Regions from separate parts of the uncultured Planococcus sp. genome, predicted to be linked through region 2. Evidence: riboswitches for the same ligand, from Rfam matches in the RefSeq annotation. Region 2 holds a riboswitch; the other holds the start of a gene.
What was found. A riboswitch is a leader RNA that binds a small molecule or an ion and turns the genes downstream of it on or off. The one in region 2 is predicted to bind FMN.
Positions count from the first base shown of each region.

Region 1 (15,746 bases), on a different contig from region 2:
TCGCTTGAAAATTGAAATCACAGCACCAGGTGAAGTGAACGTCCATGCATAAGGAAAGCCTGGAGCGTTTTTGGCTGCGCCGCCAAAAGAAAAGATGGGGTATGATAACCCCATGGACTGAATCAGAATCGAATAGAGGTTAATTTTTATGAAGAAACTTGCAGTATTCTTACTGCTCGCGCTAGTGGTGTTGGGTGGAATCTGGAGCAGCAATAAGTGGGTGCAAACCACTGAATATACAATAGCATCGGATGAGATGCCGGAAGCTTTCGATGGAGCAAGAATTGTTCAGGTATCCGATTTACATAACGCGACTTTTGGAAGAAATCAATCGTCGCTGATTGAAAAGGTTGAAGCAGCTGAACCTGATGCCATTTTTTTGACAGGAGATCTTGTGGACAGCAACCGCTATGATCTGGATGCCAGCTTGGTTTTGGTGGATGCCCTTGTAGAAATGAGTGAAGTCTATTATGTGACTGGCAATCATGAAGTGGCTTCCAATAAAGTAGATGAAATTATGGAAGCATTGCAGGACCGAGGTGTCACGGTCCTGGCGGATGATTCTGTCGAATGGAGAAAAGAGGAGGAGTCAATCCAGATTGCAGGAATCGATGATCCGCTCATGGAACCTGATTTCCATGAAGAAGAAGTCACTCGGCATAGCCTCGATCAGGCACAGCTGACGGACGATTTTACATTGTTGCTGGCACATCGGCCGGAATATTTTCCTATCTATGCGGAAAGAGGCGTAGATGTCGTCTTCTCTGGCCATGCTCATGGGGGACAAATCCGTATTCCTGGAATCGGTGGGTTGATTGCTCCGGGGCAAGGGTGGTTTCCTAAAGTGACGGAAGGAATCTTCGAAAAAAGCCAATCGAAAATGGTTGTCAGCCGCGGACTTGGCAACAGTACTTTTCCTGTCCGTATTTTCAATTTGCCGGAAATCGTTGTTGTAACACTGGAAAAAGGATAAGCGCAAGATGGATTGTGGATTATATGCTGACTGATGTCTGCCCAATCAACGGCAGCTGACCAGGCTTGCCGGTTTCAAGCCGATCGATGATTAGTGAACGCAAACAGGGAGGCTGCTAAGTGTGATCAAGAAAAAAGAAGTTTCATTGCACCGTTATTCCTCAAAAGTGTCAATCGACTATGATCTGCCATCAGATCAGCTGGAGTTTACACGGTTGCCGAAAGAAATTGTGGAAAAAGATGCCAAAGATCCATTAAAGCATTTCATCATCATCAAAGCACGTGGAGAAGATGCCGGATTTTTTGAATTGGATGAATCGGAAGACCGCAAGAAATACTCAGACAACCCGAAAGCATTGTTGTTGAGGGGGTTTTCTGTGAATCCGAAATTTCAGGGCAGAGGCATCGCGACCGGTTCAATCTATGCATTGCCTGAATTCATGGAATCGGAATTCCCTGATTTTGATGAAGTGGTGCTGGGGGTCAATGCCCGCAATATACCAGCTCAGCGCCTATATCAAAAGGCAGGGTTTAAAGACACAGGCAGACGGATTATGCGCTCTAAAGGCGAGCAATATGTTATGTCCCTGTATACAAAAAAAGCCAAGTGACAGCAGAAATGCTGCCGCTTGGCTTTTTGCGTTTATTCGAAATAAAGGTGCCTATGCAGACTGCAGCCTGGATTGAACGGTGAAGAACAGCTTGGACAAATAGATGTGCAAGCTAGATATTCATCAACAGACAGTTCGTATCCGCAGGTTCCGCATAAAACCGCCTTTTCATGGAAACGGTCCCTTGGCCAAACCTGATGCTTTCCGCAGCCGGCAGCCTCATGGCATTCGAAGCATGGAAAATAGTCCTGGCAGCAAAAGAACTTGATGGCGATGCGGTCTATGGGGGAATGGTAATGGGCACAACGTGTTTCGGCATCTACTTGAATGCCTCTCACTCTTTGATGATGAGCCATATCAAATCTTCCTTTCTGAAAAGGGCATAGAACGTATAAGCTGAATCCTGAAAATCTTCACTGGTTGTTTCGGGTGCTGGTTTGCAGCGCTAATTGAAAATAATCACTTCGATTTATAGGGTTCAGTATCTTTCTATGCTACTATGAAAGGGACGAAACTACGAATCTAATTCTTCGGGGCAAGGTGAAATTCCTTACCGGCGGTGAGCAGGAAACTGCAAGTCCGTGACCCGATTGAGCGAATGCGGACATAGGCCACTATGTTTTGAGCGCTCAAGCGGTGGAGCTGGTGAAATTCCAGCACCGACAGTTACAGTCTGGATGGGAGAAGAATTCAGAGATCGGCTTCGTTATGTGCCTCTTCTTTTCAATTAGTTGAAATTGAAAGGAGGAATTTGTATGACCAAAAATTCTTTTCAGGGACCAGTCCCTGAAATCACGATGCGATCATTTTTAATCCCGCTCCTTTCCTTCAAGGAAAATGGGCTTCTTCAAGGTAAGAAAAACTGCCGGAAAACCGGCAATCCTGAAAAAGAAGCAGGGCACATGTACATTTATTTATGGATACAAAACCTTCTGAGCAACCCTTTCCTCACCACCCATACGCCCCATGGTGGAAAGCACCCAAAAACTTGTACGGCCCCAATTGAATACAGTCTGGCAAACAGAACGGAGGAGTGTGCCTAAATGTTTACAGGTATTGTCGAAGAAGTCGGCCATGTCGCTTCAGTCCGCACTAAACCCCAGGCTATGGAATTAACGATTTCCTGTGCGCTGATCTTAGAAGACATTAAACGCGGAGACAGCATCTCCATTAATGGAGTTTGTTTGACTGTCTCTACATTCAGTTCCAGCACATTCACAGTCGATGTCATCCCGGAAACGGTCAAGTCTTCGACGATGATCGGATTGAAAGCAGGCGGACGTGTGAACTTAGAACGTGCTATGCCAGCTAACGGGCGTTTCGGCGGCCATTTTGTCAGTGGACATATTGATGGCGTCGGTACGATCCGTTCAGTGAAAAAAGAAGCGAATGCTGTGACGAAGACAATTGAGCTCAATCCCCAGCTGATGAAGTACATGATGCTGAAAGGTTCCATTGCAGTCGATGGAACTTCATTGACGATTTTTGCGCTTGGCCATAATACGGTGACCATTTCTTTGATTCCCACAACACAGGAAGATTCGCTGTTAGGCGAAAAAGGCATCGGCGACAAGGTCAACATCGAATGTGATCTGTTGGCGAAATACACCGAACGTGTCCAGACAGCAGAACCGAAAATCAGCAGAAGCTGGCTGGCGGAAAATGGATTTTAAAAGGAGGCGTTGAAGAGATGTTCTACACCGTAGAAGAAGCCGTCGAAGATTTGAAGAATGGCAAAGCCATCATTGTCATCGATGATGAAGATAGGGAAAATGAAGGTGATTTTATCGCATTGGCAGAGTTTGCTTCACCTGAGATCGTCAACTTGATGGCGACTGAAGGAAGAGGGCTGATCTGTGTGCCAATTGCCCAATCCATCGCCCAAAGTTTGCAGATCGGCCTAATGACCGACCATAACACAGATGAATTCGGCACTGCTTTCACCATCAGTATCGACCACAAAGATACAACGACGGGAATCAGTGCTTTTGAACGCTCCCACACGATCACCAGTTTAGTGAAAGCGGATGCGAAAGCAACAGACTTTAAACGTCCTGGGCATATTTTTCCATTGATTGCGAAAGATGGCGGGGTGCTTGACCGCACTGGACACACCGAAGCTGCTGTCGATTTGGCGAAGCTTGCGGGATCACCTCCTGCAGGCGTCATATGCGAAATCATGAATCCGGACGGCACAATGGCGCGTGTGGACGATTTGCTGAAAGTGGCGGAACGGCTCGGCCTTGGCATTCTCACGATTAAAGATCTGGTATCCTACCAGCAAAAAAAACAAAACACGACAGCCTACTAATCTACTAGAGGAGATGGAACTGAATGACTGTACATTTTGAAGGATATTTAAACGGTGAAGGACTGCGGATCGGCATAGTTGTCGGACGTTTTAATGAATTTATCACGAGTAAATTGCTGGGCGGCGCGGAAGATGCTTTGAAGCGCCATGGTGTTGGAGAAGATGATGTCTCTATTGCCTGGGTGCCAGGAGCTTTTGAAATTCCGCTTGTAGCAAAAAAAATGGCGATGAGTGGAAACTATGACGCAGTCATCACTTTAGGGACAGTCATCAGAGGCGCAACTCCTCATTTTGATTTCGTCTGCAGTGAAGTCGCGAAGGGAGTATCAAGAGCCAGTGACCAAGCCAATATCCCGGTCATCTTTGGAGTCTTGACGACGGACTCCATTGAACAGGCAATTGAGCGTGCAGGAACAAAAGCCGGCAACAAAGGCTGGGAATCAGCAGCGGGTGCCATTGAAATGGCAAATCTGATGAAAAAATTATAATACAGCACTCCTGAGCTTTCGCTCAGGAGTTTTTTTGAGGTTAAAAGGCTGAATTTGGGGAATGGAAAGTATAACAGCAGTAGGACTGATGAATCAGAATGAAGCTGACTACAGAGAAAATAGTGAAGTGACTGAAGGATACTTCTGAAGAGTATCTGAATGGGGAAAATTGAATTAGGGGGAGAGTTATGGACAAGACCATCTATTTAATCAGGCATTGCCAGGCGACCGGACAATCTCCGGATGCAGAATTGACTGAAGCGGGAAGAAAACAAGCGCAGGATTTGGCGGAGTTTTTGAGGGGACGGCAGGTGGTCCATTTTATTTCCAGTCCGTTTACACGTGCCATCCAATCCATCGAACCGGCAGCAGACCAGCAGGATTTGCCGATTGAAATCGATGACCGCTTGGCAGAACGCGTGTTAAGCACTGAAGATTTGCCTGACTGGATGGAAAAGTTGGAAGAGTCTTTTGGGGATGCAGATTTGAAATTTGCAGGAGGCGAATCGGGAAAAGAAGCAACGGCCCGAGCCATGGAAGTCTTGAGTGAAATGAAAGATAGAACCGCAGCGGTGACCCACGGGAACCTGCTTGGGTTGCTGCTGAAGCAGATCGACGAAAGCTATGGGTTTTCGGAGTGGAGAAAACTAACCAATCCGGATGTCTATGAAGTGACTATAAAACAAGGGATACCTTCCGTGACACGTATTTGGAGTTGATTCCATAAAGTGGAATGCAGATCTTCCATATCTGAAAGTTGGAGCTTGACCGCCTTTAAAGCAAGGCAAAAGAGCCGGCAGCGTTTAACTTGCTGCCGGCCTGAAACGCGTCCGCTTTTGCTTTACCCTGTTATTAAACAGGCTGATTATTCAAGCGTGTTTCCTTCATTTGGAATGGGATTGTTTTTCAGCATGCCAGCTAAATGATAGGTATTATAGGCGAGGCGCTGGATGGCTGATTTTGTGAACTCGTTGTCCCGGCCAGCATCCATATAGGAATCGCCGGGACCGGCTTCACCTACCCAGTATGCATCCACGTTCGGCGGGATGACGAAGCCGATATGAGAAAGTCCATAGAGAATGGAAGCCGCTGAATGTTTGGCTCCATCTTCATTTCCCGTTACAACGGTACCGCCGACTTTGTTATAGAAAATAGCTTGTCCTTTGTCATTGGTAACGCTGCTGCTGCCGTAAAGGCGCTCAATTGCCTGCGTGGCCAACGAGCTTTTTTCTCCGAGCCATATGGGGGTACCGATGATGACAATGTCAGCAGCTAATACTTTTTCCAGGATCTGCGGCCATTCATCTCCCTCGCCCATGTCTTCCTGGACGCCATAGGCTATGGAATAATCAGCCAAACGAACAATTTCAGATTCTACCCCCAACTGATTATAATGGAATTGAACATCATTGATGAATCCTTCTGTATGAGAAGGTTCCTTTGAACTTTTTAACGAAGTATTAAGAAAAAGCGCTTTTAATGTTTGCATGGTATCGCTCCTTTTAGGTAATCAGTCTCTATAAATTCAACCGAATCCGCTGCTGATCAGCGAAATAGCAGTTCAACTTATACAGTCCTCTATTCCCGTTAGAAAATAATATATGCAACATCCAATTCGAGTATTCGTCTGTAGAAAAGAGGTGTTCCAAATGAAAAAAACCGATTTGCTGCCATATGGCCTCATTTTTCTTTTGTTATTGATTAAAGTGAGCGTTTTTCGTGTGCTTATTTTTGATTCAAAATCGATTTTGCATATCATACTGATTGAATTCCCGATGTGGGCTTTTCTGCTGTCAATTATTTTAATACTCGCTAAAAATCAATTGTGGCGGGCGGTGTGGCTTTTCAACCTGTTGGTTTCCGTCATCTTTTTTACAGTTACACTTTATATCCGCTATTATTCCACGATTCCTTCTTATTACGATCTGCAGCAATTGACGCAGACCGGCTCTGTCAGCAATACCATTACGATGCTGTCGACTCCATGGGATCTCCTCTTTTTCCTGGACGCTGTCCTATTAGTATTCATAGCGCGGCGTTGGAAAAATCCTGTGAAGTTTACAGGATTGAACTACATGGCTGTCAGTACGGCGGTGATTTGTACGGTGACCATTGTTTATGCACTTCAACAACCAATCATCGACGTTTCCTATTTTGCAAAAGAAAATGGTTTCCTGCAGTCTCAGATAGCCCAGTTGTATAACCGCTCCAATGAAACTGCACACGCTTCCTCAACCAAACTGTCAGCAAAAGAGCTGGAAGAGCTTAAAGGCAATAAATATGTGGAGATCAGTGAGCAGGAAAGCTTTGGAGTTGCCGAAGGCCGCCATTTATTTGTCATTCAAGTGGAATCCCTGCAGAATTTTGTCATCGGGCGGAGCTTGAATGGCCAAGAGATTACACCGCATCTAAATGAGCTATTGAGTGAAAGTGCTTATTTTTCAAATGTCTTTCAGCAGGTGGGGGCCGGTACAACCTCTGATGCCGAATGGATGGTCAATACAGGCTTGTATCCGGAGGGGATGATTCCCACGGCCAATAGCCTGACAGGTAAAGAAGCACCGTCATTGGCACGGACCTTGAAGGAAAAAGGCTATGGCTCTGCCACTTATCATGCTGACGATGTGGCGTTTTGGAACCGGGACGTCCTTTATCCAGTTCTTGGCTACGAGGAGATTTTTTCGATCGAGGAGATTCCGGATATCAAACAGGTCGGTTTCGGCCCAGCCGATGAAGTGCTGTTCGATTTTGCAGCGAATGAGCTGCCTCGGCAGCTTGAGGCTTATGAACGCATCTATGCCAATATCGTAACCGTCACCAGCCATACACCATTCGAAATGCCGGATGATATGCAGTATCTGAATTTGCCAGCTGGGTATGAAGAAATGTACATTGGGAATTATCTGCAATCGATCCGCTACGCAGACGAACAAATTGGTGCATTTATTCAGGCACTGAAAGACCAGGGCATTTATGATGAGTCCCTGATCGCTATTTTTGGAGACCATTCAGGTATGCATGGTACGCTGGTTACTGATGAAGACCAACGCTTGTTAAGCGGCTTTTTAGGACATGATTACTCACTGAAAGACCAATTCACCATTCCACTGATTTTTACAGGAGGGAACTTGTTTGAAGAAACTGAAATGACCCGCCTCGGCGGCCAGGTGGATATCATGCCGACGCTTTTGGCCTTGCTCGGCGTTGAACATGGCGAGCCGATGATGGGGCATAACCTGTTCCAATATAAAAAGAATCTATTGGGCATGCGCTATTATTTGCCGGGAGGGTCTTACATCCAGTCGGAACAAGTGTATAAAGCGCCGGGAGCGAAACTGCCGGAAGTTTTGTATGACCTGAAAACCATGAGTGAACGCGCAAAAAACAGCGAAGCGAAAAAACATATCGATGATACGGAAACGCTGATGAATTACGCGGATACCTTATTGAAAGGGTATATCGAGGAATGAATTCCTCAGTAGAGCGTAAGCCGTTATAATAGAATGTAAGTAAGAGATGAGGGGGAACCGGTCTATGGTAAAAGAATTTGAAAAAGAGGTCATTCAGGCGATGGACAAAATGTTTGAAAACGAAATGAAAAAAGTCAATGACGCGCTCGAACAGGAGCTGTTGATTTCGTTGATCGGTGAAGTGAATGCCGGTAAGTCATCCACCGTCAATAAAATCATTGGAGAGGATATCGCCAGCACCAATCCGATGCCGGGAGAAACGGTCAGTGTAGATCCTTACAATATCCGTGGACTGGAAAACATCAAATTCATGGACACACCGGGATTGAATGATCCAAATGACGAAAACCCTAAAAAAACGTTGGAGTTTGTCCAGAAATCCGATGTTGTGCTGTTTTTCCTGAATGCAGCAGGCACAGTGTTTTCTGAAAGTGAAAAAGAGAAATTCCTTGAAATCGAAAAACACAATAAAGATATTTTAATTGTCTTAAATAAAATCGATGCGGCTGAAAATATTCCGTCCATCGTCCAGTTTGTCAAAGAGCATACCGCCCATAAATATAAAGTCATTCCGATTTCTTCGAAGACAGAAGAAAATTTGGAAACCTTAAAGAAGGAAATCCTTTTTTTGCTCGAAAAGAAGGGTAAGGACCTGCTCTTCGCCAAAAGCATGAAAGAAAAATCCTCTGCTGCTACACGTTGGATCATAGGCGCCGGCGTTTCGGCAGGTGTCATCGGTGCATCGCCGATTCCGGGTTCTGATGTACTGCCGCTGACCACATTGCAGGCAGGGTTGATCATCAAATTATCAAATCTATACGACAAGCCGCTGACTAAAAAAGCGGCAAAAGACATGATTGTCGTCACAGCTACGCAGACCATCGGGCACACCATTTATCGCCAGGCGCTGAAATTCATTCCCGGAGCAGGATCCATCATCGGTGGAACTGTGGCTTCATCCATGACATTGGCGCTCGGTTATGGGGTGAAATACGCCTATGAGAATAATATTGCCATTGATTATGATATGATCGGCGATTTGTTTGAAAAGCTGAAAAATCGAGAGAAAAAAGCCTAAGAGTCGCTGAACCGCCCTTCGAACCTTGAAGGGCGGTTTTCAAGTTGCTTGCGTCTTTCGGATTTGTCATTTAACTTTAGGAGAAAGATAGTCGGAGGTGCAGGATGAAGATATTGGTAGTGGAAGATAATCCGAGCGTCAGCTCCATGCTTGAGCTGTTCTTCTCAAAAGAAGGCATCCAAGGTGATTTTGCGGCTGATGGGCTGGAAGGTTACCGAAAATACAAAGATGGCAACTATGATTTGCTGATACTGGACTGGATGCTCCCAGGAATGGACGGCATAGCGTTATGCCGCAAAATCCGCGAAGAAGGAAACGCCGTTCCCATCATTATGTTGACAGCTAAGGACAGTGAATCCGACCAGGTCATCGGCTTTGAAATGGGGGCGGATGATTACGTGACCAAACCGTTCAGTCCGCTGACCTTAATGGCGCGCATCAAAGCGGTCACGCGGCGTACCCAGAAAACGGAACCTGTATCGGATCTGATTCAAACCGTCCATTTCATTGTCAATAAGGAAACACGGGATATTATCAAAGACGGACAGGAAGTCGACAGCCTGACTCCAAAAGAATTTGATCTGCTGATTTTCTTCCTGCAGCATCCGAAACAGGTGTTCAGCCGCGAACAGTTGTTGGAACAGGTATGGGGCTACCAGTTTTATGGCGATGAGCGGACGGTGGACGTCCACATTAAACGCCTGCGCAAAAAAATCAACGGCGGGGACAAGCTGTTCCATACGGTATGGGGAGTTGGCTATAAATTTGAAGAACACACGAATTAAGTATTTCTATCAGCTGATCGCCAGCCATATGAGCATTTTGCTGATTGCTTTTTTGATTTTAAGTATTTTATTCGTGCGATATGTGGATGATTTTGCCTATGGCGAGAAAGCCGAAGAACTTGAAAGTTATGGGGAGCGGATTATTGCCGAGCTGGAACGGGCGCGTCCTGGCACCAATCTGCAGGCCTATGTCTCGATTCTTGAGGCACAGAATATCAGCTTCATCGTTTTTGACCAGCAAAGCCGGATTTTGTATCCGGTGTCCGGTTCCTTCCCTCCAGTGGAACTGACGCAGGAAGAGTGGAATGTCATTGAACAGGGAGATACGCTTGTCGTCAATCGTGACGTGGACCGATTCGATTTTACAGTGACATTTGTGGCCATGCCTTATTTCGAAAATAACCAGTTAGCAGGAGGAGTCCTGCTCGCCTCGCCCGTCAGCGGCGTCAGTGAAATGATCGCTGAGTTGAATAAAACCTTGATCACGACGGTCCTGGTGGCTTTGGCGATCGCTTTGCTGCTCAGCCTATGGTTATCGAAATTGCATGTCAGCCGGATTCAGCGGATGCGAAAAGCAACCTCAATGATCAGCGAAGGCCATTATGATGTTAATCTGCCCGAGTCGAATTTTGATGAGTTTGGAGATTTGGCACATGACTTCAACAAGATGGCCGCCAAACTCCAGCAATCAAACGAGGAAATCGACCGGCTTGAAAATCGCCGTCGCCAATTCATGGCGGACGTCTCGCATGAAATGCGGACTCCTTTAACGACGATTGCTGGAATTATCGAAGGTTTGCGGAACAATATGATTGAAGAAGGCCAAAGGGAAAAAGGCATCCGCCTGGCAAGTGATGAGACGAAACGTCTGATGCGCCTGGTCAATGAAAATCTGGATTATGAAAAAATAAGATCCAATCAAGTGGTACTGACGAAAGAGGAAATCGAAGCAGATGAGCTTTTGGAAATTATTCAGGAACAGCTTTATCTGCAGGCGAAAGAAAAAGGCGATTCAATCGTCATCAACACCAATCCTTGTGACATCATATACGGGGATATGGACCGGCTGATTCAAATTCTGATGAATATTGTCAAGAACGCGATTCAGTTTACAGATAATGGAATTATTTCACTGACGAGCTATGCGGAAGCCGACCACATGGTGATCACAGTGGAAGATGATGGAGCGGGCATTGATGTCGAAGAAATCGACATGATCTGGCGCCGATTCTATAAAGCGGATTTATCGCGGGGCAGCGGCCAATTCGGACTGGGTTTATCGATCGTCAAACAATTGGTGACGTTGCATGACGGAGAAATTCAGGTGGAAAGCGAAAAAGGACAGGGGACGAGATTCATCATCCGTCTGCCGCATAAAGAATGACCTGGAAGAACCAATTCCAGGTCATATTTTTATTTGCTGAACTTTTTAATTTTGTTAAAACTCTGGTCATAGTTTATTCATAACTGCTTGATATGCTTTGTCTATCGACTTAGGAAAAGAGGGAATATACGTGAAAAAACTTTTATATATCGGAATCGGCGTACTGGCGGCAACAGCCATTTTTATGATGGTGGCATTTTCAGGAGATGAGACAGTTGCTGAAGTAGGAGATACAGAAATAACCAAAGAAGCATTGTACGACAAAATGGTGGCTTCCGCTGGAGCGGCCACACTTGATGCGATGATTTCCAACGAAGTGGTCAACCAGGAAGCGGATAAGGCTGACGTCAAGGTGACGCAGGAAGAACTTGATGCGGAAATGGCCGTCTATGAAGAAAGCTATGGCGGAGCAGAGGCGCTTGAACAGGCTCTTGCATCAAGCGGAATGTCGATAGATGATCTCAAAGAGGAAATGGAAATATACTTGAAGGTTGAAAAAATCGTAGGACCGGATATTGAGATAACGGATGAGCAGATCAGCACCTATTTCGAAGAAAACAAAGAAGCATTCAATCAGCCTTCGCAAGTAGAGGCGAGCCATATCTTGGTTGCTACCCAAGAAGAAGCGGCTGAAGTTAAGGCTAAGTTGGGTGACGGCGGTGACTTTGCCGAGCTGGCAGCAGAATATTCTACAGATACAGCCAATGCTGATAGTGGCGGCGCTCTCGGAGCGTTTGGTGCAGGTGAAATGGCGCCGGAATTTGAACAAGCTGCATTCAGTATGGAAGTTGATGAAATCAGTGATCCAGTAGAAACGGATTATGGATTCCATATCATACAGGTAACCGGAAAAACGGACGCAGTGGAAGCAACACTGGAAAACAGCAAGGAACAGATTGAAGAAACCTTATTCGACGAAGCATTAAATACAAAATACGCTGAATGGCTGGCAGAGAAAACGGAGTCATACGATATCGTCAATAAATTGGCAGAATAGAGGAGGAAATGAGCATGGGTTATTATAATTCATCCGAACCGAAAAGAAATAAGAAAGGGTATTTCGCTTCCAGCTTTACGGGATTGATTGCCGGAGCATTACTGGTGGGGGTGATTTTACCTGGAGTGACTGATGCAGAGCCCGGAAGTGCTGAACCGGCATCAACAGCTGAAGGGGTCAGCGGTTTGCAGACAAACTCCACAGTTGTCACATCAGATGTGACGAAAATCGTTGAAGAAACCAGTGACGCAGTAGTAGGCGTTTCGAATTTGCAGGCCGCGCAGCAAAATCCATTTGCTTCACAGACAAGTGAAGATGCGGAATCACAGGAAGCGGGTGTAGGATCGGGCGTCATCTATAAAAAAGATGGGAACATGGCTTACATTGTCACTAATAACCATGTGGTAGAAGGGGCAGAAGAAGTAATGGTCACCTTGTCGGATGGGACAGAACTCGACGCGAAAGTGCTCGGTACGGATATTTGGACCGACCTCGCTGTGTTGGAAGTTCCAGGAGACAGCATTTCAACGGTGGCTGAGTTCGGAGATTCGTCTGTATTGCAGGCGGGCGAACCGGTTATTGCCATCGGGAATCCATTGGGACTTCAGTTTTCTGGATCGGTGACCACGGGTGTCATTTCAGGGACGGAGCGCTTAGTACCGATTGACGTAAACCAGGATGGCACTGAAGACTGGCAGTCAGAAGTTCTTCAAACCGATGCCGCTATCAGCCCAGGGAACAGCGGAGGGGCATTGATCAATGCGGAGGGCCAATTGATCGGCATCAATTCCATGAAAATTGCCCAGGATGCTGTGGAAGGAATCGGACTGGCGATACCCGTCAACACCGCCATACCGATTATTTCTGACCTGGAAACAGAAGGAGCTGTAGATCGTCCTTCAATGGGCGTCGCGATTTTGGATCTGGCTGAAGTGCCAGCCCAATACCGCAGTTCTCAATTGAACTTGCCGGCAGAAGTGAAAGGCGGCATCGTCGTCGAATCAGTGGTTGAAGATTCAGGAGCGGCAGCAGCAGGAATGGAAGACTTTGACGTGATTGTGGAAATGGACGGGGAACCAGTGAATTCCGTATTGGAGCTTCGCCAATACCTTTACAACGAAACTGAAGTAGGCGATACACTGAAAGTCAAAGCCTACCGAAATGGAGAACTCAAGAGCTTCGAGTTGAAACTGACGGAGAGCATGTGATGAAGAAAAGCGGAAGTGCCCGTGTAGGTTCGACGGGCATAAGACGCGCTGGCGAAGCGGCATGTTTTCAGCCGCACAGCCAGAGTGGCTTATGACCCAAGAATCTGGGCACTGGAGTCTGGACACCGAAGAAAAGCGGAAGCAGCCGCTTAGCCGCGACAAGCGCTGGAAACCTTACCGGTAATGGCGTTCGTTGCCATTGCGGGTAAGGGTGAAGCGACTCGAGGGGCTGGCTGCTGGAGTCTGGACAAAAAGAAAAGCGGAAGTGCCCAACAGCAGAAGCTAACCTAAGTGCGCGACATCGTGTCGCAACGGTTAGCTGACCCGCATCCTGCGGGCCTCCGACAAGCGCTGGAAACCTTACCGGTAATGGCGTTCTTTTAAGACGCTAAAATAAAACCGCTGAAGAAAAATCATTGATTTTTCTTCAGCGGTTTTGCGTTGTATACGGTTTTTCCTGGATAACAGTGATTTTCAGGAGATTGTGACAAGTTTTTTGGATTTTTTTTGAAATGAAGAATGGTTTTATTCCATTAATAGAGCTTACTGCCCAAACGAATAAAATACTGTCCGCAACCTAAAATGCTGTCGGAGTGAGGACTGGCACTTATGGGCTATTGCATCGGCTGCTTCATCCGATATTGCCACATGATGTGGAAACACAATCGAACCGCATAAGAAAAAGCTTCCCAATAAATGGGAGGCTTTTTTTGGAACTTCTTAAGTTACACAAGTGCGTAAAGTGTTAATCAAAAATGCCGAACCAATCTGTTCCGATTCCGAAGCCGACAATGATGAGAACCAGGACGACAAAGATGATGATGCCCAGCTGCAAAGGTTTGTAGCCTGTAGTCCTTGGCTCTTGCAGTCCTTCTTTCTCTTCAGGTGGATGGCGCTTAGCTTCTTCTTTAGTCTCTTTCATGTAATCGTCTTTATCGCTATTACTCATTTGAATGCCTCCTTGAACTTACTGTTAGTCATCTTTACCCGCTAAAGCAAAGGTTCAATCCATAAACTTTTCTTCTGCCTGCAGTTCACGCTGAGTCAACTTCTGCGCCAACTCCCGGCCAAAAAGCTCTGAAGATTGCGGATCACGGCCTGTAAGTACCTGTTTGCTGCCCCAGACAACATAAGCATCCTGGTCTTTCTCTTCATGGTAATCCGCGATTTTCTTCAATTCATCTTCGAGGCTGAACGGCAACAGATCCACCACTTCTTCCGGTTCCATATCGTTCGGATACCCGGTAACTTTCAGACCTTCAAGAATTCCACGGCCTTCTTTAGTTTTTGTGAAAATCAGCGGAGCCGGTCCGTGGCAGACAGCTGAGACAATACCGCCCAGTTCATAGACAATGTTGATCACTGCATGCAAATCTTCGTTTTTCGCCAAATCAAACATGGCTCCGTGTCCGCCGACAATCATGATGGCATCATATTCACTGGCCTTAACATCGACGATCGGAGTTGTTTTATCTGCCATGCCCGATTCGTATTGTTTTTTATAAATTCCATTCGGGTCATAGTCTTTGCTGAGGCTCAGTGGATCGACCACTGGCTTGCCCCCGTCAATAGAAGCCAGCCCCACAATATGTCCAGCTTTTTCGAGCTCTAATGCAGGTGCGAACAATTCTTCCGCCCACCAGCCGGTCACATAATTATTTTCTTCGTCCGTGTAGCCATTGGATAAAACCGCTAATACTTTTGCCATCATATCTTCCTCCTACTTTTAGAAAGTCCTTGTTTCTTCATTTACCCTATAGGGAAATCCTGAAACGTGGCAACGGGGGAGTTCATGGATTCAGTTGCAGAGATATGCTACGATTATTCCATGATACGAAAGATGAGGTGGACCGCTTGAAAGAGTTAACTCAGGAAACCCAAGTGACCTTACTTGAAGCTATGCTTGATGGCAGTAAAGTGGGTACTATTGTGACCGATCCGTCACAGCACGACAATCCGATTATTTATACCAATAAAACCTTTATCGAAATGACAGGATATACACAAGAAGAAGTGATTGGGCGCAATTGCCGATTCTTGCAGGGACCAGGGACCGCAAAAGAAGATATTCAAAAAATGAAAGAAGCCATTGCGGACGAAAAGCAGGTCATCTTGACGTTGCAGAATTACCGCAAAGACGGTTCTCCATTTTGGAATCGCCTTGCCATCGAACCTGTCCGTATAGAGGACAAGCTGTATTTCATCGGGACTCAAACAGACATCACACTTGAACGTTCTCAGCAACAGGCAATCATGGCCAACGAAGACGAAATTGAAAAGTTGATGCTGCCGATTTTATCTGTACAGGAAAATGTGGCGACCGTAGCACTTGTAGGGACGATGAATCTGCAACGCTTTGAAACCTTGAAAGTGAAGATTTGTGAGTATGTGCAGGAGCATCGCATTGAACATGCCATCATCGATATCACTGGCTTGTCATGG
Region 1 covers NZ_CANMXD010000001.1:56,124-71,869, forward strand. Annotated here, with positions in the region: gene Q0785_RS00330 (VOC family protein) at 1-52, shown strand, start outside; gene Q0785_RS00335 (metallophosphoesterase) at 149-973, shown strand; gene Q0785_RS00340 (GNAT family protein) at 1,095-1,583, shown strand; gene Q0785_RS00345 (CHY zinc finger protein) at 1,616-1,939, opposite strand; FMN riboswitch at 2,106-2,276, shown strand; gene Q0785_RS00350 (hypothetical protein) at 2,339-2,626, shown strand; gene ribE (riboflavin synthase) at 2,627-3,256, shown strand; partial or broken gene ribB (3,4-dihydroxy-2-butanone-4-phosphate synthase) at 3,274-3,876, shown strand; gene ribE (6,7-dimethyl-8-ribityllumazine synthase) at 3,918-4,382, shown strand; gene Q0785_RS00370 (histidine phosphatase family protein) at 4,571-5,101, shown strand; gene Q0785_RS00375 (flavodoxin family protein) at 5,248-5,871, opposite strand; gene Q0785_RS00380 (LTA synthase family protein) at 6,032-7,852, shown strand; gene Q0785_RS00385 (GTPase) at 7,917-8,930, shown strand; gene Q0785_RS00390 (response regulator transcription factor) at 9,035-9,715, shown strand; gene Q0785_RS00395 (HAMP domain-containing sensor histidine kinase) at 9,696-11,099, shown strand; gene Q0785_RS00400 (peptidylprolyl isomerase) at 11,230-12,096, shown strand; gene Q0785_RS00405 (trypsin-like peptidase domain-containing protein) at 12,111-13,304, shown strand; gene Q0785_RS00410 (hypothetical protein) at 14,050-14,253, opposite strand; gene Q0785_RS00415 (type 1 glutamine amidotransferase domain-containing protein) at 14,308-15,012, opposite strand; gene Q0785_RS00420 (PAS domain-containing protein) at 15,150-15,746, shown strand, end outside.
Region 1: it holds a riboswitch for FMN, as region 2 does, so the genes downstream of both, Q0785_RS00350 (hypothetical protein) here and Q0785_RS07935 (ECF transporter S component) in region 2, are expected to answer to the same signal.

Region 2 (15,746 bases):
TGGTTGGAACACAGGAGAATACCGCCTTCTTTTGGAAAATTCTCAGCTCCGATCACTTCAAAACGATATAAAGGACTTAATACGGTTTTTACCAGGCCTTTGCCGACTGCATATAAATTCACTTTACCCCAACCTCTCTTCAGCCAGTTTCAATATTTCCTGAGCCGCCTGATCAATCGTCAGAGCGGTTGTATCGAGATAGATTGCGTCTTCCGCCTGGCGCAGCGGTGCCACTTCGCGTTCGCTGTCCATTTTATCCCTTTCGGCAATTTCAGCCTGCAGATCTTCAAGGGGCGTCAGGATGTCCCTTTTCTTATTTTCCTCGAACCTTCTTCTTGCACGTTCTTCGACAGATGCCGACATGAACACTTTCAATGCTGCGTCCGGTAGGACATGGGTCCCGATATCCCGTCCATCCATGACCACTCCCCGCCCTTCAGCCAATTGCTGCTGCAGTTCAACCATCCGCAGGCGGACCAGTTCATGGGCAGCCATTTCAGAAACAGCTTTCGTTACGTGCTGGGAACGAATCGCTTCTGTTACATCTTTTTTATCTAGGAATACCAATTGGCCGTCATCTGTTGGCTGCAGGTCGATTTCTGTTTTAGATAATAATTTGCCTGCCTCTTCGTTGCTGGCCATATTGATTCCTTCTGTAAGAGCTTTCAATGTAATAGCACGGTACATAGCACCGGTATCGATGTATACATAGCCTAATTTCTCTGCCACAATTTTCGCTATTGTACTTTTGCCTGCAGCAGCTGGCCCATCAATCGCTATTTGTATCGGTTTCGTCAAAATAGTCACCTCATCCTATGTATTCATCATATTTTAACATAAAAAAAAAGTCTTCATGTATAAGACTTTTCTTTAGAAATTCATTTTAGCTCGCCTGATTGCGCTGATGAATTATGGTCATGGTAATGCGTCAGGGAAAGTTGGTGGGCCTGTTTGACTTTTCGGAGGCCGAACCACCAGAGGAACAGCATGAACGGAATGGCTCCGTAAATGATGTTGTCATAAACGTACAGGCTGGTGTTATAAGCCAAATGAAGAATTACAGAACTTATAAACGCCCAACCGATCCAACGCCAGCGTTTACTGCTCCTGGTGAACTTCGCCTTGCCGAAATAATAGCCCATCACAACTCCGAACAATGCATGGCTAGATACCGGCAGGAATGCACGGATAAATGCGGTCTGAAGGCCGAACTCCAGCAGATATAAAATATTCTCGACTGTTGCGAACCCGAGAGAAACACTGGCTCCATAAAGAATTCCGTCGTAAGGATCTTCAAAATCGACATGGCGATAGACCGCTATCAATAAAACCAGCCATTTGAAAAACTCTTCAATCACACTGGAAAACAGGATATTCCGGGTAAAATCATTGGTAAAGACGCCTTCAGCATTAAACACGTATTGGACAAAAAGTATCGGGAACGTCAGAACAGCTCCATATAAAAAACTTTGAAACAGCAGCTTCGACGGTTCACTTGCAAATTGATCGCGCAAATACAAATAACTGAAAAGCGCTAGACTTGGGGCTATTGCTACAGTTAGTAAGATGAACATACGCGTACCCCTTTGTTTGGATTACATCTAGTGTACCATGTTTTGCAACATAATTTTCATCTTAGCTGGATAGTTTTTACCAATTGGCTATCGTTCAAAAACATCAGCCTGTATATCGCTTTTAGCTGACAATAAAACCGCAAGCTTAATACGTGCTTTTTTGCTGTCGTAGTCACTTCCCAAAATAACGCCACGCGTCAACAGGTCATGCGCGCTTCCTGGATAGCTGTATGCAGGATAGGCATTTCCTTCTTCAGCGCCAGTCGTCAGAACCACCGGAATCCCCTGCCTGACCGCATGGTCGATCGCCTCCACCATATGAGGCGACACCTGCCCTCTTCCAGCCGCTTCCAAAACAATACCTTTAGAAGGTCCGGCAACCAGCATATCAATCAAATAGCCATCCTGCCCTGAGTGGCATTTGATGATATCCACCCGAGGCAATGGGCCATGTACAGAGTGAACTTCATGCAGCACCGGCTTCTGATAGACCCTTACTGTATCGTTGTCAATGATGCCAAGATAACCATGACCAAACGAATCAAAGCCCTGCAGATTGCTGGAATGGACTTTTTTAACATATTTGGCGCTGTATATCCGCTCATTGAATACAACAACAGCTCCTATCCCTCTCAGGCTGTGGTCCACCGCCACATAAATGGAGTTGCGGAGGTTGGAGTAGACGTCGGTTCCAACTTCCTCAGGAGAACGCTGTGAGCCTGTGATGACCACAGTCCGTTCATCGTCAATTGTCAGATCCAAGAAATAAGAGGTTTCCTCTAAAGTATCCGTACCATGTGTCACAACGATCCCTTCAACTTCAGGATCCTGCAGTTCTTTAAGGACTGCTTCTCTTACTGTCAACATCTCATCGAAGCCGATATGCATGCTCGGCAACTGGAATACGTCGATTACTTTAACTTCGATTTCTTCCGGCAGCTGGCATAGCTCAGCTAATTCCTTCCCTGAAATCGCACCGGATTTTAAAAGTCCGTTGGAAATCTCCCTGCTGGCAATTGTCCCGCCTGTCGTAATCAATGATACTTTCTTCTTCATATTCCAACTCCCTTTCCTGTTGCGGTTAATCGGCCTCAATTTTCAGGACCATAAAAAGAAAGCACAATCAAACTGTGCTTTCTTTTTTTGCAATAGCTTCCGCAATTTGCTGTCCATGAAAGCGTCCATTTTCAATAAAGATTTCATTGGCATTATTCCCTGCCGCGATGACTCCGGCAATGTACAGATTTTCCACTTCGGTCTCCATCGAGTTTTCATCGAAGCTTGGGCGTCCGGAAACCGGATCGATGGAAATGCCCATCGATCTTAGGAATTGATGATCGGGATGATAGCCGATCATCGCAAAAACGAATTGATTGGGAATCGTTTCCTTTTGATCATTGACGGTCAACTCCACACTGTTGTCTGTAATTTTGTCGACCATCGAGTCGAACAGCATCGTAATTTCGCCTTTTCGTACCAAACCATCAAATTCCGGCAGAATCCAGGGCTTAATGCTTTTCGAGTAGCTGGTGCCATGATAGGAAACAGTTACTCGGCTTCCGGCCTTGTGCAAAGCAAGGGCTGCATCAACAGCGGAGTTTTTCCCTCCGATAATCAAAACATCCTGATCAAAATAAGGATGGCCCTCCTTAAAGTAATGCATCACTTTAGGAAGATCCGCACCTTCCACTTCAAGTTCATTGGGCTGATCGTAATAGCCGGTGGCAGCAATCACATATTTTGCCTGATAGCGGCCTTTTGAAGTGGTCACGGTAAACAAGCCGTCTTTTTCCACCTGTTCCACCGTCTCAAACGAACGCACTTTGATACCGCTCCGCTTAACGACTTCCCGGTAATAGACCAGCGCCTGATTGCGTTTGGGTTTACGTCCTTCGATGATGAATGGCACATCCCCAATCGATAATTTTTCACTGGTACTGAAAAAGGTTTGATGGGTTGGGTAATTGAAAATGGCATTGACGATATTGCCTTTTTCGATGACTAGCGGCTGAAGGCCGTTTTTTTTCAATTCAATGGCGGCCGATAAGCCGCACGGCCCGCCTCCGATAATTAGGGCATCTACATATTCCATATCTGAACATCTCCTGTATTTAATCCTTTTCTAAGCATAATGGATGCAGCTGGTTTGTGACAAACTTTTATTCGGACATCTCTACTTTAGGCTTAACAGTCAATAGATGATATTCCGCTTGTGCACCTAACCGCAGATGCAAAGTCGTCGTTCCGAAACCGTTGCTGATCAACTCAACCCGGTCCTTCTTCATCTTCATAGAACCATTCCTGAACAAACCAAATGGTCCGATACGTATTTGCCCACCATGGGTATGGCCGGCAAGCAGCAGATCCGCTGAATATTCCCCTTTGATTTTCCAGAAATCAAAAGGGGTATGCGAAACAAACAGGACCGTGTCCTGATCATCAATCTCTTTGAAAGCATTTTCCAACCCATCAGGTTTATAGGCAAAATGGTCAAATCCAACCAGCTTCAGCCGGTCGTTGCCGAACAGTGTCATCGATCGGTCATCCAGTACATTCACTCCATAATGATCGAAAATTTTTCTGAGCGAAGTTTCGTCGACTTCCCGGTCATTATTGCCCCAAACAAAATAAACGGGAGCACGGTCCGTTAAGGTTTTTATGTTTTCAGCAACCCGCTCCAGCGGAACACCTTTCTCCACCAAGTCGCCCCCGATTATGATGAGATCTATCGGGAAATCGATTATATCGGATTGAATGACTCTCCTGTGGACATCGGCGATAAAAAGAAGTTTAAACGGCTCAAAAGGTTTGACGGCACGCAATTCAACTGTTTTTTTCACCAATTTTTCCGAGAAAGCATTTCGCACCATAAAAAGAAGCAGCACCAGAGCTGCCAGAACTATACGAATCAAATATTTCATGTCGGGCTTCCTTCCAAAAAGAAGAAAAAACATAAGCGGGGCTTATGTTTTTTCTTCTTATTCTGCTATTAATCTTCTGCGATGTCCAATACACGGAAACCGGATTTTTCCAGTTCCTTTACAAAGCGATCGACATTATCCTTCTTTTTAATCTTCAAGACAATGCGACGTACCATTTTATTGGTCTCATCAAAAGTGACGAGGGAAATGACGGATTCCTTGTATTTTTCAATGATCTCTCCAAGTCGGCCAATCCGGCCTTCCGATTCCACCGATGTAAATGTAATGCGGTAACCTGGTTTGTTCATCCCAAAAGCACTTTGCAATTGGTTGACGATGTCGAAACGGGTCACGATCCCCAAAAATTGCTGGTCTTCAACTACTGCAATAATTGGGAAATCATTCAATTCAACCAATGCTTTTTCATACACATCATTGATATTCAGATAAACATCTTCATTAACGATTACATCGCTAACTTTAGTTGTGCTATTGAACTCTTCTTTCGATTTTCCGGAATAGAAAAAGGCGCGGTATGCATGATACCATGTGAAAATCCCTTTGTACTCTGTTCCTTCAACTACCGGTAAAGCATCGATTGAATACTTCTCCAATAGATCGAAACCTACTTGTACGGAGTCATTTAACTTTACTGTATGGCATTTTTCTCGTTTGACCATTGCACTTTTAACAAACATCTGCTCGCCCCACTCTCTATTCTCTACTCATTATTCCCTATCCGGCTGCTTTTAATCAACCGCCTGCTCACGGCAAAATAAGGGTTTGTCCAGGGCTGATGCTGTTCGAACTCAACCCATTAGCCTGTTTGATTTTTTCCACTGCTGCAGCCGCTCCTGCTGCCCCGTAATTATTGACGGCGATTCGATACAAGGTTTCGCTGGATTGAACGACATAGGTTTTACCGTTTGCACTAGGAGCTTCCTCTTCTTTATCAGCTTCAGCTTTTGCTTTCGCTTCTGCTTCTGCTTCTGCTTCTTTCTTTGCCTGGGCTTCTGCTACGGCCTTCGCTTCAGCATCGGCTTTCGCTTTGGCTTCAGCGTTTGCCTGAACTTCCGCTTCTGCAGCTTTCGCCTTCGCTTCAGCATCGGCTTTCACGGCAGCTTCTTCTTTGGCCTTTGCTTCTGCTTTCGCGGCAGCATCAGCCTCTTCTTTTTCAGCCGCTTTTGCAGCAGCTGCTTCTTTTTCTGCAGCTGCCTTGTCTTTTTCAGCTTTCTCTTTTGCTTCTTTTTCTTCATCTGCCGCAGCAACAGAAGCAGCTGACGGTTGGGTATTCATCTCAAAGCTTACTTCATTTTCTGCGGGTTTAGCTGTCAGTGTATCGTCGGGTTCGAATAAGAAAGCCACATAAATCAGCAAAGAAACCGGAATTAATATAAAGATAAAAAATAATGCAGGCATCAAGAGACTTTTGCTTTTTTTGGTCTTAGGCTTTTGTGCCTGCCGTTGAGCTGCTCTCGACAATGCCGAATTTTTGTCCACCGATATTTCCTGTCGATTCTTCTCAATCGACTCATGATAACTATTATTCCCCATACATGACTACCCCTATCTGTACTAATATATCTATTATGACGAAAAAAGGCTCATTTGTAAATGTTAGTTAATGAGATTCTTATATAGGTAATATTACACGTAAACGGTCTTGCCATTCAAGGGGTAATTGCTTTTCTTTTGAATCTGAATAAGCTTCAAAGACAGTGTAATCAATTCCATCGTTCACACAACAATTAACCGGTTTGTCTAAGAGCTCCTGATCAAAGCATTCGATAATATAACTCCGCAGACAGTCTTCATGGGATAGAAACTCACGGATTTTCGCAGCTTGCTGCCTCTTGCCGCTTCTCAACAGTTCCATTTGCCTGATGACACCTTCCAAGGGCAATTTTGTGATCCAATAAGAGAGTACACGAAACGCAGTTTCCCGGACAATCCCCTGGTCGATTAAGTACGTCGCCGCACTGCCCTCGCGGTAAACCGCTTCGATTTCATGCTGAGTCGGCAAATCGTCCATGACCAGGCTTTCGAGCAATGCTTCGTCACCTTGCGCATAAAGCAGCGTAGCCAAAGCCGGTTGGCCATCTCTTCCGGCTCTTCCCACTTCCTGGACATATCCTTCTATGGAAGTCGGCAATTGAAAATGGATGACATGGCGAATATTCGGGATATGGACACCCATCCCAAAAGCATTCGTGGAGCAGATCCATTGCAATTCACCATTCTGGAATTGCTGTTGGACAAAAACCCGATCCTGATGCTCCATTCCTCCATGGTAGAAAGCAGAGGAAATACCTTGTTCTGTTAAAAGCATCGACAGTTCTTGGGACTTTTTTCTAGTGCCTGCATAAATAATTCCGGGACCATTGAATTTTCGAATAAAACCCTTCAGAAAATCCAGCTTTTCGCGGCTATCCTCAAACTTTTTTATATCGTAGACAATATTTTCCCTGTCCATAGGATGGCAGTAAATATAAGGTTGTTTCAATTCAAGGTATTTCTTTATTTCTTCCGTAACTTTGTCCGTAGCTGTGGCAGTCAATGCCAGTACCTGGGGGAATTTTAAGGTGGGCAGGATTTCTGAAATCCGCAGGTAATCCGGTCTGAAGTCAAAACCCCATTGTGAGATGCAATGGGCCTCATCGGCTACCAGCAAGGAAATCTGGAGCTGTTGAAGCTGTCTTTTAACAAAAGGCTGAACCAGCATCTCCGGTGATATGAAAATAAACTTATAAGAGCTCAGGCTGCTCCAAATCTTCTCTTTATCTTCCGGCTTTAGAAATGAGTTGATGGCGACAACTGATTTCTCACCCATTTTTTTCAGTTGGGCGACTTGATCCTGCATCAGCGACAGCAATGGGGATACGATCAAGACACTGCCCGGCAAAAGTTTTGCTGGCAACTGGTAACAGATTGATTTCCCCATTCCGGTCGGCAACAAGGCGATGACATCATCGCCGGCCAATACCCGCTCAATGATTTCCCGTTGACCTGGTCGGAATGAAGAGAAACCATAGGTGGAATATAATAAGTCATCCAGAGTCATCCTTGTTCCTCCTTAATCGCCAGAGCCAGACGTATTTGAAAATAGCTCGCCTCCGGTAAATGTTCTTTGATTTCACGCAATCTTTTTGTTTTCTGACGTCGGCTTTCGGCAATAATCGCCTTAAATAATCCGGCATCCACGAATGGCGTGTAATTGAAATATGGATCATTCATAGCCAACTCCACGAAATGATCTTCGATGGTACTGGATTTCAATTGGCGAAGAGAAGCGATCTGTTCCAAAGAAAAGCCCCTCTCAAAAAGTTTTTCTGTGCGCTGTGCAGACTCGGTTAACGAAGATTGCTGAATGATGCCTTCCATAAGTCCGGTCAAGAGTGGTAGCTTGGAACGTTCAATCACCGCCATCCAACCATGCAGTGTTTCTACAGCCATCAATTGGACATCCATGACGGACAGGTTTTTGGAAGCTGCAATTTGCTGCCACGTCATACCGCTCAATCCGAATCCGGATAAACGCTCCATAACGATCATTTTATGTGTTTCAGATACAGCCGTATCGGTTAATGTAATTACAAGTTCTTCTTTAAAGCTTTGAGCCACTGTCAAATCACGAAAACGGATCCGGTTTAGATAGATTTTTACCCAGCTTTGTATTTCTTCATTGCTGACAATTGGATCAAAGGTATTTGCCCGTTGGCTGAAATGGGAGAAAGTTTGAACAATTAGTGACAAACGGCTAAAGAAAAGATTTTCATTGCCCCTGTATTTCCAACCGTTCAATGGCGACGCTCCAATATCCAAGTCCAACGCTTTTTCGGATAGATCGACCACTTGATCATTGGCCAACAAATAACCTTGTGAAAACAAGCTCTGAATCGCTCCGTCATAGGCTTTCTTATCTAGTTTTGGCAGCACACCGAAATAAGGATAAAGGCCGAAATAGCCGATATCCTGTATCGTTTGCCCAGACTTCTTTCCTTTTATCAAATGATAAGGGGAAGAGATGGTCCGCTGCCGATTAACGGCCTTCATAATGGCCAAAATGAGTTCGGTAAATAACAAGCTTGTGCCCCCTAGCGGTTTTGGGTTGAAAAACTCCTCAAACACCTTTAGAATAAATACGATAGCATAACTGAACTTGTTCGGAGATAAAGGAGAGGAAAACAATATGGCTAAGTATACCATTGTCGACAAGGATACTTGTATCGCTTGTGGTGCTTGTGGTGCTGCTGCACCTGATATTTATGATTACGATGACGAAGGAATCGCTTTTGTTATTTTAGATAATAACATGGGAACAGAACAAGTTCCAGACGAACTCGAGGAAGACATGGAAGATGCATTTGAAGGATGTCCAACAGATTCCATCAAAGTTGCAGATTCATCTTTCGAAGGCGACCCTTTAAAATACGAAGACTGATTCAACTAGAAAAGGCGTTCGGGAGGTTAACCTCCCGAACGCCTTCTTTTTTGATTTTAATGTAAAGTGTTTTGGCTTTTCTCTGTCCAGGCTTCAGCGCCCAGCTCTTTGGGTCATAAGTCAACCCAGCGCCGTGGCAAAGAGCGCCACTCTGCTGGTCTGTCTTATGCCCGGCAGAGCTACATGGGCGCTTACTCTTTTCTATCTATAGATAAATAATAGGAACGCTGCTTTTCGATCCACGTGTGCATGCTGCTGAACATCAGTAGGACGACCGCAGTCAAGAGCAGGCCTTTTATTAAGTTAAACGGTAAAATCCCCAAAACGATGGTTCCGAACAATACACTGCCTGTTTCAGCTGGCATGTTAAGGAAATACGTGTACATCGGCAGAAAGACCAGGTAATTTAAAATACTCATACCAATCGCCATGGATAATGTACCGACTGCCAATCCGAAAGCCATGCCTTTTTTGGTTGCTACTTTGTGATAGATAAAATAAACCGGCAAAATGAACAGCAGACTCGTCACAAAATTCGCCATGTGCCCAACCGGAACGCCTGTTGGACTTCCTGCAAATAACCAATCCAATGCGTTTTTAAAGAATGCGACTAAAATCCCTGCGACCGGACCCATTGTAACGGCTGCAATCAATGCAGGCACATCACTGAAATCCACTTTCAAAAAAGCAGGTAAAGCGGGTAGCGGAAAGTTGAAAAGCATCAAAATAAAAGAAATACTGCTCAACATCCCAATGACGATCATCGTTTGTAACTTCTTGTTCTTCATATTCCTCTCTCCTTGTCGTGATTCACCAGAAGAAAGGCTTGGACCCAGCATCTACATATAAAAACCCTTAAGCAACAAGCACTTAAAGGAGAAAAGGCACACTTAATAAGCGTTCCGTCTACATGTAAACGACAAACGTCCGCACCTTCACCTTCTCCCATCCAGACTATACTGTCGGCTTTGGAGTCTCACCAAATCCTGCGTTTTACGGCTCGCGGGCTTATGAACAGAGTTCAATTACCGCCGGTAGGGAATCGCACCCTGCCCCGAAGATGAATCGATATTTTGTTATGGCCTAATCTTAGTATAAAAAAGAGGCATTGTAAACAGATTTGTTTACACCCCCTCTTATTACTGCACCGGCCAGTCCAGCAGGTTTGGCGCTACTGGAATCGGCAATGGTTGGCTAAAGTCAAATCCATTCCAGATTTCCGGTTTCAAGCCTTTCACTTTCACTTCTTTATCAAAAGCATCAGCCGTCATGACTAGGCTTTCAATCATCCGGACCGCTTCCAACTGGTCCATCAAACTCAGGTCGACTGTACCTTCGAACTCAATCTCTACCAAGTCTGCCGTCTCTGCCACCTGAAAATCCAGGTCTGCTGGAATGGTGGGCTGATAGAAATCGTTCGGGCTGTCTGCAAGTGCTTTAATTGCTTCACTCACTTCTTCAAACGGCATATCATAGCCAGGCACAAGGTAAATCTGACCATTTCCAGCTGAAAATGAATAATAGGCAATATTGTTTTGGTCTGGAACGAGTGGCTCCATTTGCCCAATTTCAGAAAACTCCGCGGGTGATCCATCATCATTGACCACTTCTATTACAGGTACCTCTGTAAATGTCTCTGAAAGTGTATTGAGATAGACACCGATACTGGCAGATGCCATGTCATATTGATGGTCCTGAGGCAACATATGACGGATGCCAGAAGATGTTTTTTCCAACGTTCCGACATAAGGATGATATTCGTCGAATCCTAGCTGCGTTTCATCAATATCATCGGCGTATTCCTTATACAAATCAACGGAGGAGGGTGCGATGTCATCAAAAGCTGCATCAACCTGGTCACGCGGGATCAAGAAAGAGACCGGTATTACGAACGCATTATCAGTCATTCCAAGTGTCATGAGTACCTGATCACCGATCGACTCTTCATAAACTGCTGTGCGCAATGGAACTTCTACCTGCGATGTTGAAAATTGACCCGGTTCTTCTGTTCCGGATTCTTCATCAGCAGCCATATCAGCAGCCCCTTCTTGTCCATTTCCCTCAGTTACAGCCGTGGACTCTTCTGATTCGCCACTTGAATTTTCTGGATTTTGAGCGCTATCCGCTCCGTTTTGGCTGATGATGGAAGCCACCATTATGCCAATGGTTATAAATGCCAATGCCGCTACCAATAATGGAAGCCATCTTTTCGGCCTTTTTTGGACCTTCTCTTTTTGGAGGAGACGATTATAAACTTCTTCTTTTGTCCGGTCATCTTTTATAGTGGGGAAATCCTTTAACAAATCTTCGATAGTCTCATCGGTCCATTTGCTATTCGGCATTTTCTTCTCCCCCTTCCCTGGCTATTAATTTTTCGCGCAAGGATTTGATTGCGCGGTGCTGTGTGGTCTTTACTTTCCCTTCAGTCCACCCCAGAACATCAGCAGTCTCTGCTATCGACAAATCTTGGAAGAACCGCATGATGATAACCATTTTCTGGTCTCCCGTACAGGTATCCAATGCCTTATACAGAAGGATTTTATCTTCGTTCAATAATGATACTTCTTCAGGAATCCGGTCAGACGAAACCAATTGCTGTGTTTCCCAATCAAAAAACTCCATCGAGTGTTTTTTACGTACTGCTGTTTTTCGGAAATGATCGATCGCTACGTTTTTGGCAATCGAAAAAAGCCATGTTTTCTCAGAGCTTTTCCCTTCAAAACGGTCATATGCCCGAAAAACACGGATGTACACTTCATGCATCAAGTCTTCTGAAAGATGCCTGTTTTTCACCAGATAAATCAAGAATTGAAAAACGTCCTGGTGATATTGTTCATACAGCCGATGGAAAACGGAGTCATTCAATATACTCCCCCCGTTCTTAAGATTAGTCGTCTCTGTCTATAGAAAGTTACATATTCTTCAAAGGAAGTAAAAAGACAAATGAAGTTCCCTGTCCCATTTTACTCTCCGCATAGATTTTGCCCTCATGCGCCTGGATGATATTACTGGCAATCGCCAGTCCAAGGCCAGTTCCGCCTTTGCCGAGTGTTCTGGCCTTATTCGCTTTATAAAAACGTTCAAAGACGAACTCCAGATCTTTTTCTGAAATTCCTACCCCATTATCATTAATGGATATTTTCGCATACTCCTGTTGTTGTTCGACACGAACCACCACTTGCCCTCCTTCGGGTGTGTGGCGGATCGCATTATCTATCAGATTGGTCATAACCTGTTCAATTCGATCTTGATCGATTTCACTGGCTGACCAATCGTCGATTGTCGTTTCGAACGACAGCTGGACTCCGTTCTCTTTAGCAATTTGCGAGAATTTGAGTGTCATGCGCTCGATTGCACCATTCAATTGGACAATTTCTTTGTAGAGCCTCATATGACCGGATTCCATTCGTGCCAAATTCAATAGATCGGTGACTAAACGCCCCATCCGCTGCGATTCTTCATAAATGATTTTGGTCATTTCACGTCGTTCTTCCTCTGTAGCCCCGACATCGTCAAGAATCGCTTCACTATATCCCTGAAGCATGGCTATCGGAGTCCGTAACTCATGGGATACATTGGCAATAAAATCTTCTCTGAGTTTTTCCAAACGGTGCTGCTCCGTCATATTATGCAAAACGGCAACAGCTCCCCGTATGGTTTCACCACTGTATAAGGGGCTGAAATTAATGGCGTAATAAGCACCTTCAATCTCCAGCTCCTCCTCGATCTCCTCTTCAAAGCCGAGTACATGATCGAGCATATGAAGCATTTCCGGCGGCAGCGGCTGCGCTTCAGTAGCGCCCTTTTTAAAGACCCACTGCTGCAATAATTTCTCTGCTGGCGGATTACTCAATAAGATGGTTTTATCCTGATTAAAAGTGATGACTGCATCAGCCATCGATGTCAAAATACTGGATAATTGTTCTTTTTCCTGATTGATCACTTCGACATGATGCTTTAGTTGTCGGCCCATTTGATTGAATGCCGTAGCCAATTGACCGATTTCGTCGCTTGAAGTAGCTCTTACTTTAGTGTCAAAATTGCCTTTCGCCAATTCAAATGCACCTTCCCTCATTTTCCGTAGAGGCGATGTAATTCGGGAAGACAAAAAGAACGCAAAAAACGTCGTCAGCAAAAGAGCGATGAATGCCGACAGGAAAACGATATTGGTCGTCCGTTCTGCAGTACGGTCCATCACTTCCAATGATTGATAGATAAATACGACCCCATGCTGCTCTTCTCCAGTCTGCAATGGACTTGCCAGGACAATATAGGACTCCAGACGGTTCTGTTCCGTCAATGAAGGCAAAAGCATTTCCTTCATCACTGTTTCACTAGTTTCAAATACCTTTTGAAAAGTAGGTTCATTCAATATTTTTTCACGCGTTTCCGCGCCATTTAAGCCATCATGAATATAATAGCTGCTGTCATATGGCTCTTCAGCGATAACCGCATTGGTTTCTGGACCGATGACATCTTCAATGATCCCCAGCGCACCGGACACTTCTTCATGGTCGTTGAAAATATTCGCAATCATATTCGCTTCGCTGTTCAACGCTTCTTCCACTGTTTCACTGTGGTAGTTTCCAAGAAACTCCAAAAGCAGAACTGTCACTATAAAAAGGACAAAGGAAACGAGAAGCAGGATCGTAATCCAGAGCTTCCCGACGACACTATTCCATATTCTATTCATTTCCTACCTCAAACTTATAGCCTACGCCCCAAACGGTGACGATCATCTTCGCTGCAGACTCCGACACGCGGTTCAGTTTTTCACGTAAGCGCTTGACATGTGTATCGACAGTCCGCAAATCGCCGAAAAAGTCGTAATGCCAAACTTCTTTCAGCAAATGCTCCCGGTCAAATACCTTATCCGGTGCTTTTGCTAAAAAGTATAGTAATTCATATTCTTTTGGTGTTAAGTTCACTTCTACGCCATCAGCAGTGACCCGGTGCGCGTCATGGTCTATCGTCAGATGGGGAAAGACAACCAAGTCTTTTGAGACTGTTGAATTGGAAATCGGCGAATAGGCGGATGAACGCCGTAATATCGCTTTGACACGCAACACCACTTCTCTTGGACTGAAGGGTTTGACAATATAATCATCCGCTCCGGATTCAAAGCCTTCCACACGGTTGGCTTCTTCGCCTTTTGCGGTAAGCATGATGATCGGTGTCATTTTCGTTTCACGCAATTCCGTAGCAACTTCAATACCATCTTTTTCAGGCATTATAAGATCGAGCAGAATGCAATGGTAATCTTTTTCCGTCGCCATTTCCAGCGCCTGGACACCATTCTCAGCTTCTTCCACCAAATATCCTTCACGCTCCAGATACATCTTCAGCAATCGCCGAATCCGTTCCTCATCGTCCACTACCAATACCGTAATCTCTTCAGACATGCTAACCCCTCCAACTTTCTTCTGTTATGTATCATTGTACCGATAACTATGTCAAAAATAAAGAAAAGCGCAAGCGCCGGCCAAATCCAGAGGCCGAAACACCTGCACTAAACAAAAAGCCTTTTCCGTTTCCGGAAAAGGCTTTTATCCATCCTGCTTTACGCGTAAGAATGCAATCCGGCAATGATTAAATTAACAGCAACCAGATTGAACATGATGATCACAAAGCCGATAACAGCCAGCCATGCGGATTTTTCACCTTGCCAGCCTTTGCCTAAACGCAAATGAAGGTATGCTGCATAGAATAACCAGGTGATCAGAGCCCATACTTCTTTCGGGTCCCAGCCCCAGAAACGGGACCAGGCGATTTGTGCCCAAATCATGGCAAAAATCAATGCGCCCAGTGTGAAGACCGGGAATCCGATAATAATGGCGCGATAGCCGATTTCATCCATCAATTGCAGATTCACATTTTTGACGAATGGTTTCAGGAGAGCTGCAATGCGTTTTCTTGAAATCAGACGAATCAACCAATAAAGAACTGTTCCGACAATGACAGACCAAAACACAGTCGTAAGTTTGCCGGCATGAACAAGTGCAGGTGTTTCGATAAGAGGTGTCATCGCTTCATCCGTCAAAGCCACATATTCGTTCATACCAAAAATCGGCGGCATTGAGTAAGTGATGGCAGCATCTGCGCCTTCTTTATCCACGTAGGTAAACTCTGCTTCGTAGCCTGTGGCCGAGAAGAACGTGCTGGCTACTACAAAACCGAGAACCAGTACCAGTGAGTACATGATGGCTTCAAGCCAGAAACGCTGCTTGGATCTTTTGGTAAGGTCCACTACTTTCAATAGATAGATAAGCCCGGCAGCAGCACTGATGGCAAGAATTCCTTCTGCAATAACTACTGTACTGACATGGATCGCCAACCAGTTTGTTTGCAGTGCTGGAATGAGCGGGCTGACTTCGCTTGGGAACATACTTGCAAATGCGATGATCAATAATGCGACAGGCAATACAATCATGCCAAGAACCGGCGTTTTGTATAGGATATACAAAATAATGAATCCGCCGACCAATGTCATGCCGAAAGCCGTGGTAAATTCGAACATATTGCTGAGTGGTGCATGTCCGGTTGCACCCCACCTTGTAAAGAAATAACCCAGATTGGCGATGAAGCCAATTACAGTGATGGTGATGGCAACTCTGCCCCACCGTTTTTCTGATTTGAACGTTCCTTCTTTATTGCCTTTTACTGCTCCTCCGAAAACAAATGTCGCAATTAAATAGGCAATAAAGGCAACGTATAATAAATTTGAGCTTAAATCGGCTAAATTCATGACAATGCTTCACCTTCCTTTTCCGCTTTCTCTGCTTTGTCGATTTCATCCTGCTGGTCTGTGTA
Region 2 covers NZ_CANMXD010000004.1:254,389-270,134, forward strand. Annotated here, with positions in the region: gene Q0785_RS07880 (lysophospholipid acyltransferase family protein) at 1-122, opposite strand, end outside; gene cmk ((d)CMP kinase) at 124-798, opposite strand; gene prsW (glutamic-type intramembrane protease PrsW) at 879-1,574, opposite strand; gene Q0785_RS07895 (asparaginase) at 1,662-2,630, opposite strand; gene Q0785_RS07900 (YpdA family putative bacillithiol disulfide reductase) at 2,698-3,666, opposite strand; gene Q0785_RS07905 (metallophosphoesterase) at 3,734-4,495, opposite strand; gene Q0785_RS07910 (CBS domain-containing protein) at 4,564-5,193, opposite strand; gene Q0785_RS07915 (LysM peptidoglycan-binding domain-containing protein) at 5,261-6,049, opposite strand; gene Q0785_RS07920 (ATP-dependent DNA helicase RecQ) at 6,129-7,556, opposite strand; gene Q0785_RS07925 (helix-turn-helix domain-containing protein) at 7,553-8,578, opposite strand; gene Q0785_RS07930 (ferredoxin) at 8,685-8,936, shown strand; gene Q0785_RS07935 (ECF transporter S component) at 9,128-9,724, opposite strand; FMN riboswitch at 9,870-10,002, opposite strand; gene Q0785_RS07940 (hypothetical protein) at 10,076-11,278, opposite strand; partial or broken gene sigX (RNA polymerase sigma factor SigX) at 11,268-11,810, opposite strand; gene Q0785_RS07950 (ATP-binding protein) at 11,848-13,629, opposite strand; gene Q0785_RS07955 (response regulator transcription factor) at 13,622-14,338, opposite strand; gene ccsB (c-type cytochrome biogenesis protein CcsB) at 14,497-15,681, opposite strand; gene Q0785_RS07965 (cytochrome c biogenesis protein ResB) at 15,678-15,746, opposite strand, start outside.